DNA from 2 places in the Bradyrhizobium sp. CB1717 genome. Region 2 is predicted to be linked to the other one. Evidence: riboswitches for the same ligand, from Rfam matches in the RefSeq annotation. Region 2 holds a riboswitch; the other holds the start of a gene.
What was found. Region 2 has a riboswitch for glycine ahead of QA649_RS18850 (D-amino acid dehydrogenase). Riboswitches for the same ligand answer to the same signal wherever they lie in the genome.
Positions count from the first base shown of each region.

Region 1: it holds a riboswitch for glycine, as region 2 does, so the genes downstream of both, gcvT (glycine cleavage system aminomethyltransferase GcvT) here and QA649_RS18850 (D-amino acid dehydrogenase) in region 2, are expected to answer to the same signal.

Region 1 is NZ_CP121666.1:3,831,165-3,835,579, forward strand. Features, by position in the region: gene gcvP (aminomethyl-transferring glycine dehydrogenase) at 1-73, opposite strand, end outside; gene gcvH (glycine cleavage system protein GcvH) at 91-459, opposite strand; gene gcvT (glycine cleavage system aminomethyltransferase GcvT) at 470-1,615, opposite strand; glycine riboswitch at 1,760-1,850, opposite strand; gene alaS (alanine--tRNA ligase) at 2,071-4,415, shown strand, end outside.
Region 2 is NZ_CP121666.1:3,995,633-4,000,047, reverse strand. Features, by position in the region: gene QA649_RS18860 (ABC transporter substrate-binding protein) at 1-209, opposite strand, end outside; gene QA649_RS18855 (M20/M25/M40 family metallo-hydrolase) at 480-1,610, shown strand; glycine riboswitch at 1,706-1,810, shown strand; glycine riboswitch at 1,814-1,919, shown strand; gene QA649_RS18850 (D-amino acid dehydrogenase) at 1,987-3,288, shown strand; gene QA649_RS18845 (ABC transporter permease) at 3,470-4,411, shown strand.

The DNA of each region.
Region 1 (4,415 bases), 160 kb from region 2:
GCGCGGAGGGGCCGATGTGGCGGCGAACGAAACTGGCGGCGGTCTCGCCGCTGGATTTACGGTGCGCGGTCATCGCTTGCTCCATCGTCCCTAAGCCGTATGTGCCTTGTAGGCGGCTTCATCCATGAGGCCGCCGAGCTCGCTTTTGTCGGCAATCTTGATCTTGAAGAACCAGGCCGCGCCCTGCGCATCCGAATTGATCAGCGCCGGCTCGGCGGCCAGCGCTTCGTTGGTCTCGAGCACTTCGCCGGTAACAGGTGCGTAGACGTCGGAGGCTGCTTTCACCGATTCCACGACGGCGGCGGCTTCGGCCTTCTTCAAGGTGCGGCCGACCTTGGGCAATTCGACGAACACGACGTCGCCGAGCTGCTGCTGTGCGTAATCGGTGATGCCGACCGTGGCGGTATCGCCGTCGATGGCGAGCCATTCATGGTCGGAAGTGTACAGCGTCGTGGTCATTGTCTCGTCCTCAGCGTTTGTAGGTGTTTTTCACGAAGGGCATGGCAGCGACTGCGAGCGGCAATCGCTGGCCGCGCACCTCGGCGAAGAGTTTTGTGCCGAGCGCGCTCAGGCTCACGGGCACGTAGCCCATCGCCACCGGTGCGCTCAGGCTCGGGCCGAAACCGCCCGACGTGACCTTTCCAATGGGCTCGCCGCCCGCGCTGTCGGCAAACAGCAGCGCGCCTTCGCGCACCGGCGCACGGCCCTCGGCGAGCAGGCCGACGCGGCGGCGGGATGCGCCATTGTCGAAATGGGCGAGAATCTTCGCGGCGCCGGGAAAGCCGCCGGCACGGGCGCCGCCGGTGCGGCGGCTCTTCTGCACCGACCATTCCAGCGCGGCCTCGACCGGCGTGGTGGTGGTGTCGATGTCGTGACCGTAGAGGCAGAGGCCCGCTTCCAGCCGCAGGCTGTCGCGGGCACCTAAGCCGATCGGCAGCACGTCCGGATTGTCCAGCAGCATCTTGGCGAGGCGTTCGGCATCGGCGGTGGGAACCGAGATCTCAAAGCCGTCCTCGCCGGTGTAGCCGGAGCGCGAGACGAAGCACTTGATGCCGGCGACCTCATGCGGGCCGGCGTCCATGAACTTCATGGCCGGGGCCTCTGCACAGAATTTCGCCAGCGCCGCTTCCGCCTTCGGGCCTTGCAGCGCGATCAGCGCGCGGTCGGCGAGCTGCTCGATGATGCAGTCGTCGGACAGATTCGCGCGCAAATGCGCCTCGTCCTGTTCCTTGCAGGCGGCGTTGACAACCAGGAACAGGTGATCGCCGAAATTGGCGACCATCAGGTCGTCGAGGATGCCGCCATCCGCATTGGTGAACTGGGCGTAGCGCTGCCGCCCCTTGGCGATTGCCACGATATCCTGCGGCACCAGCCGTTCCAGCGCGCGGGCGGCGTCCTCGACCTTGCCCGACTTTGGCCGGAGCGCGATCTGGCCCATATGGGAGACGTCGAACAGGCCGGCTTTGGTGCGGGTATGAAGATGCTCCTTCAGCACGCCCGCGGGGTATTGCACGGGCATGTCATAGCCCGCGAAGGGCACCATCTTGCCGCCCATGGATACATGGAGGCTGTGGAGGGGCGTACGTTTCAGGGAGTCTTGGCTGTGCGCTAGCATCTCAGGGGCCCTCGGCGGTTCCCGGGGAGGATTCCCCATGGACACCAGTCGAAGCCCCATCTGTCGCTGTGCCTGAGAGTATTATCCCGTCGGCGGACGCAGTCCGGGTCTTAAGCCCGTCGGCGCCTCTTTCCAGATGCTGTCAAAGCCACGCGGTCCTTTTGCCTGAGAGTTTCCGGGGCGGTTGCTCCTTCGGCGCCGGCTGCCTAAAGCCGGTCTCTCCCGACGTGGCCGTACGATACAGATGGGTACAGACCACAGGCTAGCCAAGCCTGTCAACGCGACTTCAGCGGCTTTCAACCGGATTGCGCGCCTGCGGCAACCCTCTGATCTCCTTGCACAGTTTCTGGACAGCGAAGCTGGCCTTGTCTAAAAGCGCTTTGGCCCGCAGATATCAGCCTTAATTTCCGGTTTGGACGGCGGCAGCGGGCCCAAGCACACCCGATTGGATGAACATGAGCGGCGTCAACGAGATCAGGTCGACCTTTCTGAACTTCTTTGCCGAGAACGGCCACGAGATCGTGCCGTCCTCGCCACTGGTGCCGCGCAACGACCCGACGCTGATGTTCACCAATGCCGGCATGGTGCAGTTCAAGAACGTCTTCACCGGGGTGGAGAAGCGGCCGTATCAGCGCGCGACCACTTCGCAGAAATGCGTGCGCGCCGGCGGCAAGCACAACGACCTCGACAATGTCGGCTACACCGCGCGCCATCTCACCTTCTTCGAGATGCTCGGCAATTTCTCGTTCGGCGATTACTTCAAGGAGCGCGCGATCGAGCTCGCCTGGAGGCTGATCACCAAGGAGTTCGGGCTGAAGAAGGACAAGCTGCTCGTCACGGTCTACCACACCGACGACGAGGCGCACGGGCTCTGGAAGAAGATCGCCGGCTTCTCCGACGACCGCATCATCCGCATCCCGACCTCGGACAATTTCTGGGCGATGGGCGACACCGGGCCGTGCGGCCCGTGCTCGGAGATTTTTATCGATCGCGGCGACCATATCTGGGGTGGCCCTCCCGGTTCTCCTGAGGAGGATGGCGACCGCTTCCTCGAATTCTGGAATCTCGTGTTCATGCAATACGAGCAGGTGACGAAGGAGGAGCGCGTGGATCTGCCGCGTCCCTCGATCGACACCGGCATGGGCCTGGAGCGCATGGCCTGCGTCCTGCAGGGCGTCGAGAGCGTGTTCGAGACCGACCTGTTCCGCAATCTGATCGATGCGACGGCGTCCGCGCTCGGCAGCGGGCCGCAGGAGCAGACCGCCGGCTCGTTCCGCGTCATCGCCGACCATTTGCGCTCCTCCGCCTTCCTCGTCACCGACGGCGTGCTGCCCTCGAACGAGGGCCGCGGCTATGTGCTGCGCCGGATCATGCGCCGCGCGATGCGCCATGCGCAGCTGCTCGGGGCCAAGGAGCCCCTGATGCATCGCCTGGTGCCGGCGCTGGTGCGCGAGATGGGCCAGGCCTATCCCGACCTGATGCGCGCCGAGAAGCTGATCGAGGAAACGCTGCGGCTGGAAGAGACCCGCTTCCGCAAGACTCTTGCGCGCGGCTTGGCCATCCTGGACGAGAAGAGCGCGTCCTTGAAGAAGGGCGACATGTTCGACGGCGACGTCGCCTTCACGCTGTACGACACCTACGGCTTCCCGCTCGACCTGACCCAGGACGCGCTGAAGTCGCGCGGCATCGGCGTCGACCAGGCTGCGTTCACCGACGCGATGGAGCGCCAGAAAGCCAAGGCGCGCGAGTCCTGGAAGGGCTCGGGGGAGGCTGCCTCCGAGGCGATCTGGTTCCCGCTGCGCGAGAAGCTGGGTGCCACCGAGTTCCTGGGCTACGAGACCGAGAGCGCCGAGGGCGTCGTGTCCGCGCTGGTCAAGGACGGCGCGGAGGTCGCCAGTCTCAAGGCCGGCCAAACCGGTGCGCTCGTGCTGAACCAGACGCCGTTCTATGCGGAGTCCGGCGGCCAGGTCGGCGACACCGGCGTGCTGACGGGTGAGGGCGGCATCAAGGTCCGCGTCACCGACACGCAGAAGAAGCTCGGCGATTTCTTCGTCCACATCGGCACCGTCGAGAGCGGCGAGCTCAAGCTCGGCACCGCGCTGCAGCTCGAGGTCGATCATTCCAGGCGCTCGTCGATCCGCGCGCATCACTCGGCGACGCATCTGATCCACGAGGCGCTGCGCCAGGTGCTCGGTGACCACATCGCCCAGCGCGGCTCGATGGTCGCGCCGGACCGGCTGCGGTTCGACTTCGTGCATCCGAAGCCGATCACGGCGGAGGAGCTTGCCCGCGTCGAGGACATCGCCAACGACGTGGTGCTGGAGAACGACGAGGTCACCACCCGCGTGATGGGCGTCGATGAGGCCCGTGAAGCGGGGGCGCGTGCGCTGTTCGGCGAGAAGTATGGCGACGAGGTCCGCGTCGTCTCAATGGGCAGGACCGCGCGCGAGCGCGGCGCCAATGCGCTCGGCTGGTCGGTCGAGCTCTGCGGCGGCACGCATGTCAAGCGCACCGGCGACATCGGCCTGATCACGCTCACGGGCGAAAGCGCGGTCGCCTCGGGCGTGCGCCGTATCGAGGCGCTGACGGGCAACTACGCGCGAAAACACGCCAACGAGACCATGGCGCTGGCGAAGACCGCGGCCAACGAGCTGCGCACCTCGATCGACGACGTGCCGGCGCGCATCGCCGCGCTGATGGAGGAGCGCAAGAAGCTCGAGCGCGAGCTGTCCGACGCCCGCAAGAAGCTCGCCATGGGCGGCGGCGCTGCTGCCGGCAACGGCGCGGCGAGCGGCGTGCG
Region 2 (4,415 bases):
AGCGTGTCGTAGACCATGTAGCCATGGTCACGCGTGATGTAGGCCGTGGTGAAGATCGGATCGATGATGCGAAGGTCGGAATGCATCACCGCGGTAAGGGTCTTGCCGGCCGCAAGCACCGGCGAGGCCAGTGCCGTTGAAAGCGCGACGACCGACAGCGCAAGTTTGGAGGCGAACGCGCGAGGCCCCCGGCGCATGAAGTTGGACATAAAAAGTTTCTCCTGACGTGAAACTGTTCAAAGGCAGGTTATTGGTTGAGCATCCGGTTCGTTCCTTGGGCGAACTAACCTCATGCAATGCCTTTATCTTTTCGAGACTTGCAGACAGTGTTGAGCGCGTCAATCCGGTTTCGTCGCAAGCCCTCGCAGCGCGCGCACGGGCTCCACAAAGATCGGTTTGGCTCTACAACGCTCTCCGCTTGTCCTGCCCCGCGCCGATGCAATGCGCGTTCCATCTTTCGCAGCTTGAGAGACATTAAGATGAATCCAGCCAATCTTCCCTTCGATTCCGAGGCCATGCTCGAGGGCCTGCGCACCTGGGTGGAATGCGAAAGCCCGACCTGGGACGCGAACGCGGTGAACCACATGCTCGATATCGCAGCGCGGGATATGGCGATCATGGGTGCGACGATCGAGCGCATCGCCGGCCGTCAGGGTTTTGGCGGAGTGATCCGCGCGCGTTTTCCGCATCCGAAACAGGGCGAGCCGGGCATCCTGATCGCCGGTCACATGGATACCGTCCATCCGGTCGGCACCATCGAGAAGCTGAAATGGCGGCGCGAGGGCAACAAATGCTACGGCCCCGGCATATACGACATGAAAGGCGGCAATTATCTCTCGCTGGAAGCGATCCGGCAGCTGGCGCGCGCCTCGTTCACCACGCCGCTGCCGGTCACCGTGCTGTTCACGCCCGACGAGGAAGTCGGCACGCCTTCGACGCGCGACATCATCGAGGCGGAAGCCGCGCGCAATAAATACGTGCTGGTGCCCGAGCCCGGCCGCGCCGACAACGGCGTCACTACCGGACGTTACGCCATCGCACGCTTCAATCTCGAGGCGACGGGACGGCCGAGCCACGCCGGCGCGACGCTGTCGGCGGGCCGTTCGGCAATTCGCGAAATGGCGCGGCAGATTCTCGCGATCGACGCGATGACGACGGAGGACTGCACCTTCTCGGTCGGCGTCGTGCATGGCGGACAATGGGTCAATTGCGTTGCCACGACCGCGACCGGCGAGGCGCTGTCGATGGCCAAGCGCCAGGCCGATCTCGACCGCGGCGTCGAGCGGATGCTGGCACTCTCGGGCACCAAGAACGACGTCAGCTTCAAGGTGACGCGCGGCGTGACGCGGCCGGTCTGGGAGCCGGATGCCGGCACCATGGCGTTGTACGAGAAGGCGCGCGGCATCGCCAAATCCCTCGGCGCGGAATTACCGCATGCGAGCTCCGGCGGCGGCTCCGACGGCAACTTCACCGGTGCGATGGGAATCCCAACTCTCGATGGCCTCGGCGTGCGCGGCGGCAACGGCCACACACTCGAGGAGTTCATCGAGGTCGATAGCCTCGTCGAACGCGGGCGCTTGATGGCGGGATTGCTGGCGACGCTGGAGTAAATTGAATCAACTTCGCACTGCACAATGCGTTGGCAATCGCGGTCTAAATTTAGCCTTGTCTAAAAATGAGGCGTATCGTACTGCTCGATCGTCCACGCGACGATGCGGGAGAGATCGCAACGAAGGTTTTCGGCTTTCGTTGCGGCGCCGACGGAGCAACCGCCCCGGAAACTCTCAGGCAAAAGGACCGTATCGTCAGGACGATCTGGAGAGAGGCGGCGCGATTTCAGGCAATCGTGGCGTCCACCGAAGGGGATAGTCCGTTGCGTGATCCGCAGCGGATCAAGCTCTCAGGTAACCGTGACAGATGGGGCGCCGCCAACGGCCTTTGGCCGGCGGCCGACCTATCCTAACTCACGGGAGCCCCGAACCTGCCATGACCCATATCGCCATCATCGGCGCCGGCATCACCGGCGTGACGACTGCCTATGCCCTGCTCGAACGCGGCTTTGAGGTGACGGTGCTCGACAAGCACCGTTACGCCGCGATGGAAACATCGTTCGCCAATGGCGGACAGCTCTCCGCCAGCAATGCCGAAGTGTGGAACAGCACCGCGACCATCCTGAAAGGCTTGCGCTGGATGTTCCGGCGCGACGCGCCGCTGCTGATGAACCCGCGGCCGAACTGGCACAAATATTCGTGGATGAGCGAGTTCGTCGCCAACATCGGCAACTACCGCGCCAATACGATCGAGACCACGCGGCTCGCGATCGAAGCCCGCAAGCATCTGTTCGAGATCGCGGCGCGCGAAGGCATCGACTTCGATCTCGAGCGCCGCGGCATCCTCCACATCTATCACGACAAGACGGGTTTCGAATCCGGCCTGCGCGTCAACGCGCTGCTGCAGGAAGGTGGTCTCGATCGCCGTCCGGTGACGCCTGAGGAGATCCGCGCGATCGAGCCGACGCTGCGCAAGGCGTATTATGGCGGCTTCTACACGCCGTCGGATGCGACCGGCGATATCCACAAGTTCACCCGCGGGCTGGCGGACGCCTGCAAGCGGCGCGGCGCGACCTTCATCCACGAGGCCAATATCGATTCAATCGCGCGCGCCGGCAGCGGCTTCGTGCTCGGCTGGGCCGATCTTGCTGCAAGCGATGCCCTCGCCTCCGCGCGCGGCATGCTGAAGGCCGACGGTGTCGTGGTCTGCGCCGGCGTCGCCAGCCGCCACTTCGCCGCCCTCCTCGACGATCGCATCAACGTCTACCCGGTGAAGGGCTACTCGATCACCGTGCAGCTCGACACCGCCGAGAGCCGCAACGCGACGCCGACCGTGAGCCTGCTCGACGAAGCCGCCAAGATCGTCACCAGCCGGCTCGGTGCCGATCGTTTTCGCGTGGCCGGCACCGCCGAGTTCAACGACTTCAACCGCGACATCCGCGCCGACCGCGTGCAGCCGCTGGTCGACTGGGTGCGTAGCAACTTCCCCGCCATCGAGACCTCGCGCGTCGTGCCCTGGGCCGGGCTGCGCCCGATGATGCCGAACATGATGCCGGTGGTGCGCGCAGGGCGGATTCCGGGCGTGTTCTTCAACACCGGCCACGGCCATCTCGGCTGGACCCTGTCGGCCGCCACCGCGCACATGATCGCCGGGACCATCGACGGCTGGCGCGGGCTCAACGCGCCGCCGACCGTTCCTTCACTTGGGGTTGAGCGTGAGCTGCGTCATGCATCCTGAGTGGTTGAAGCCGGCGCGCGGCGGCCTCTTGCGACTGCCCTGCCCTTGGCACACAATTTGCCCCGAAAGACCGGCATCTCCGGCCGGCTTTCCCAGCCCTAGTGACAGGCGCGCATGATAGACACGTTCGAATCCACGGGCGCCCCAGGGCCCCACAAGTTCCGCAGCCGGAGATAGGTGCATGCTAGGTTATCTCATTCGCCGCGTTCTGGCCGCGGTGCCCGTGATGGGCGTCGTCGCGCTGTTCGTGTTCCTGCTGCTGCGGCTGACGCCGGGCGATCCCGCCGCGATCCTTGCCGGCGACAACGCGACACCCGAACGGCTCGAGCGCATCCGCGAATCGCTCGGCCTCAACGAGCCCCTGATCGTGCAGTTCATCACCTGGGTGAACAAGCTGCTGCACGGCGACCTCGGAACATCGCTGATCTCCAACCTGCCGGTCATGAAGATGATCGGCCAGCGCGTCGAGCCGTCGATCTCGATCGCGCTGTGCACCATCATCCTCGCCGTCATCGTCGCGGTGCCGCTGGGCGTGATCGCGGCGTGGAAGCACGGCACCTGGATCGACCGTTTCGTGATGGGCCTGTCCGTGCTCGGCTTCTCGGTGCCGGTGTTCGTGGTCGGCTATGTCTTGATCGAGGTCTTCGCGATCGATCTGCGCCTGGTGCCGGTGCAGGGCTTCCGCAGCATCTTCAACGGTTTCGGCCCGTTCTTCGAGCGCATGATCCTGCCGACCTGCGCCCTGTCCTTCATCTACATCGCGCTGATCGCGCGCATGACGCGCGCGGCGATGCTCGACGTTCTCGGCGAAGATTACGTGCGAACGGCACGTGCGAAAGGCATCAACGAGGTTGCCGTGATGATGCGGCATGCGCTGCGCAATGCCGCCGTGCCCGTGATCACCGTGATCGGCACCGGCTTTGCGCTGCTGATCTCCGGCGTCGTCGTCACCGAGAGCGTGTTCAACATCCCCGGCATCGGGCGTCTCACGGTCGATGCGGTGCTGGCGCGCGACTATCCGGTGATCCAGGCCATGATCCTGCTGACGTCGCTGATCTACGTCGTCGTCAATCTTCTCATCGACGTCGCCTATACACTGCTCGATCCCCGGATCCGGTACTGAGGCA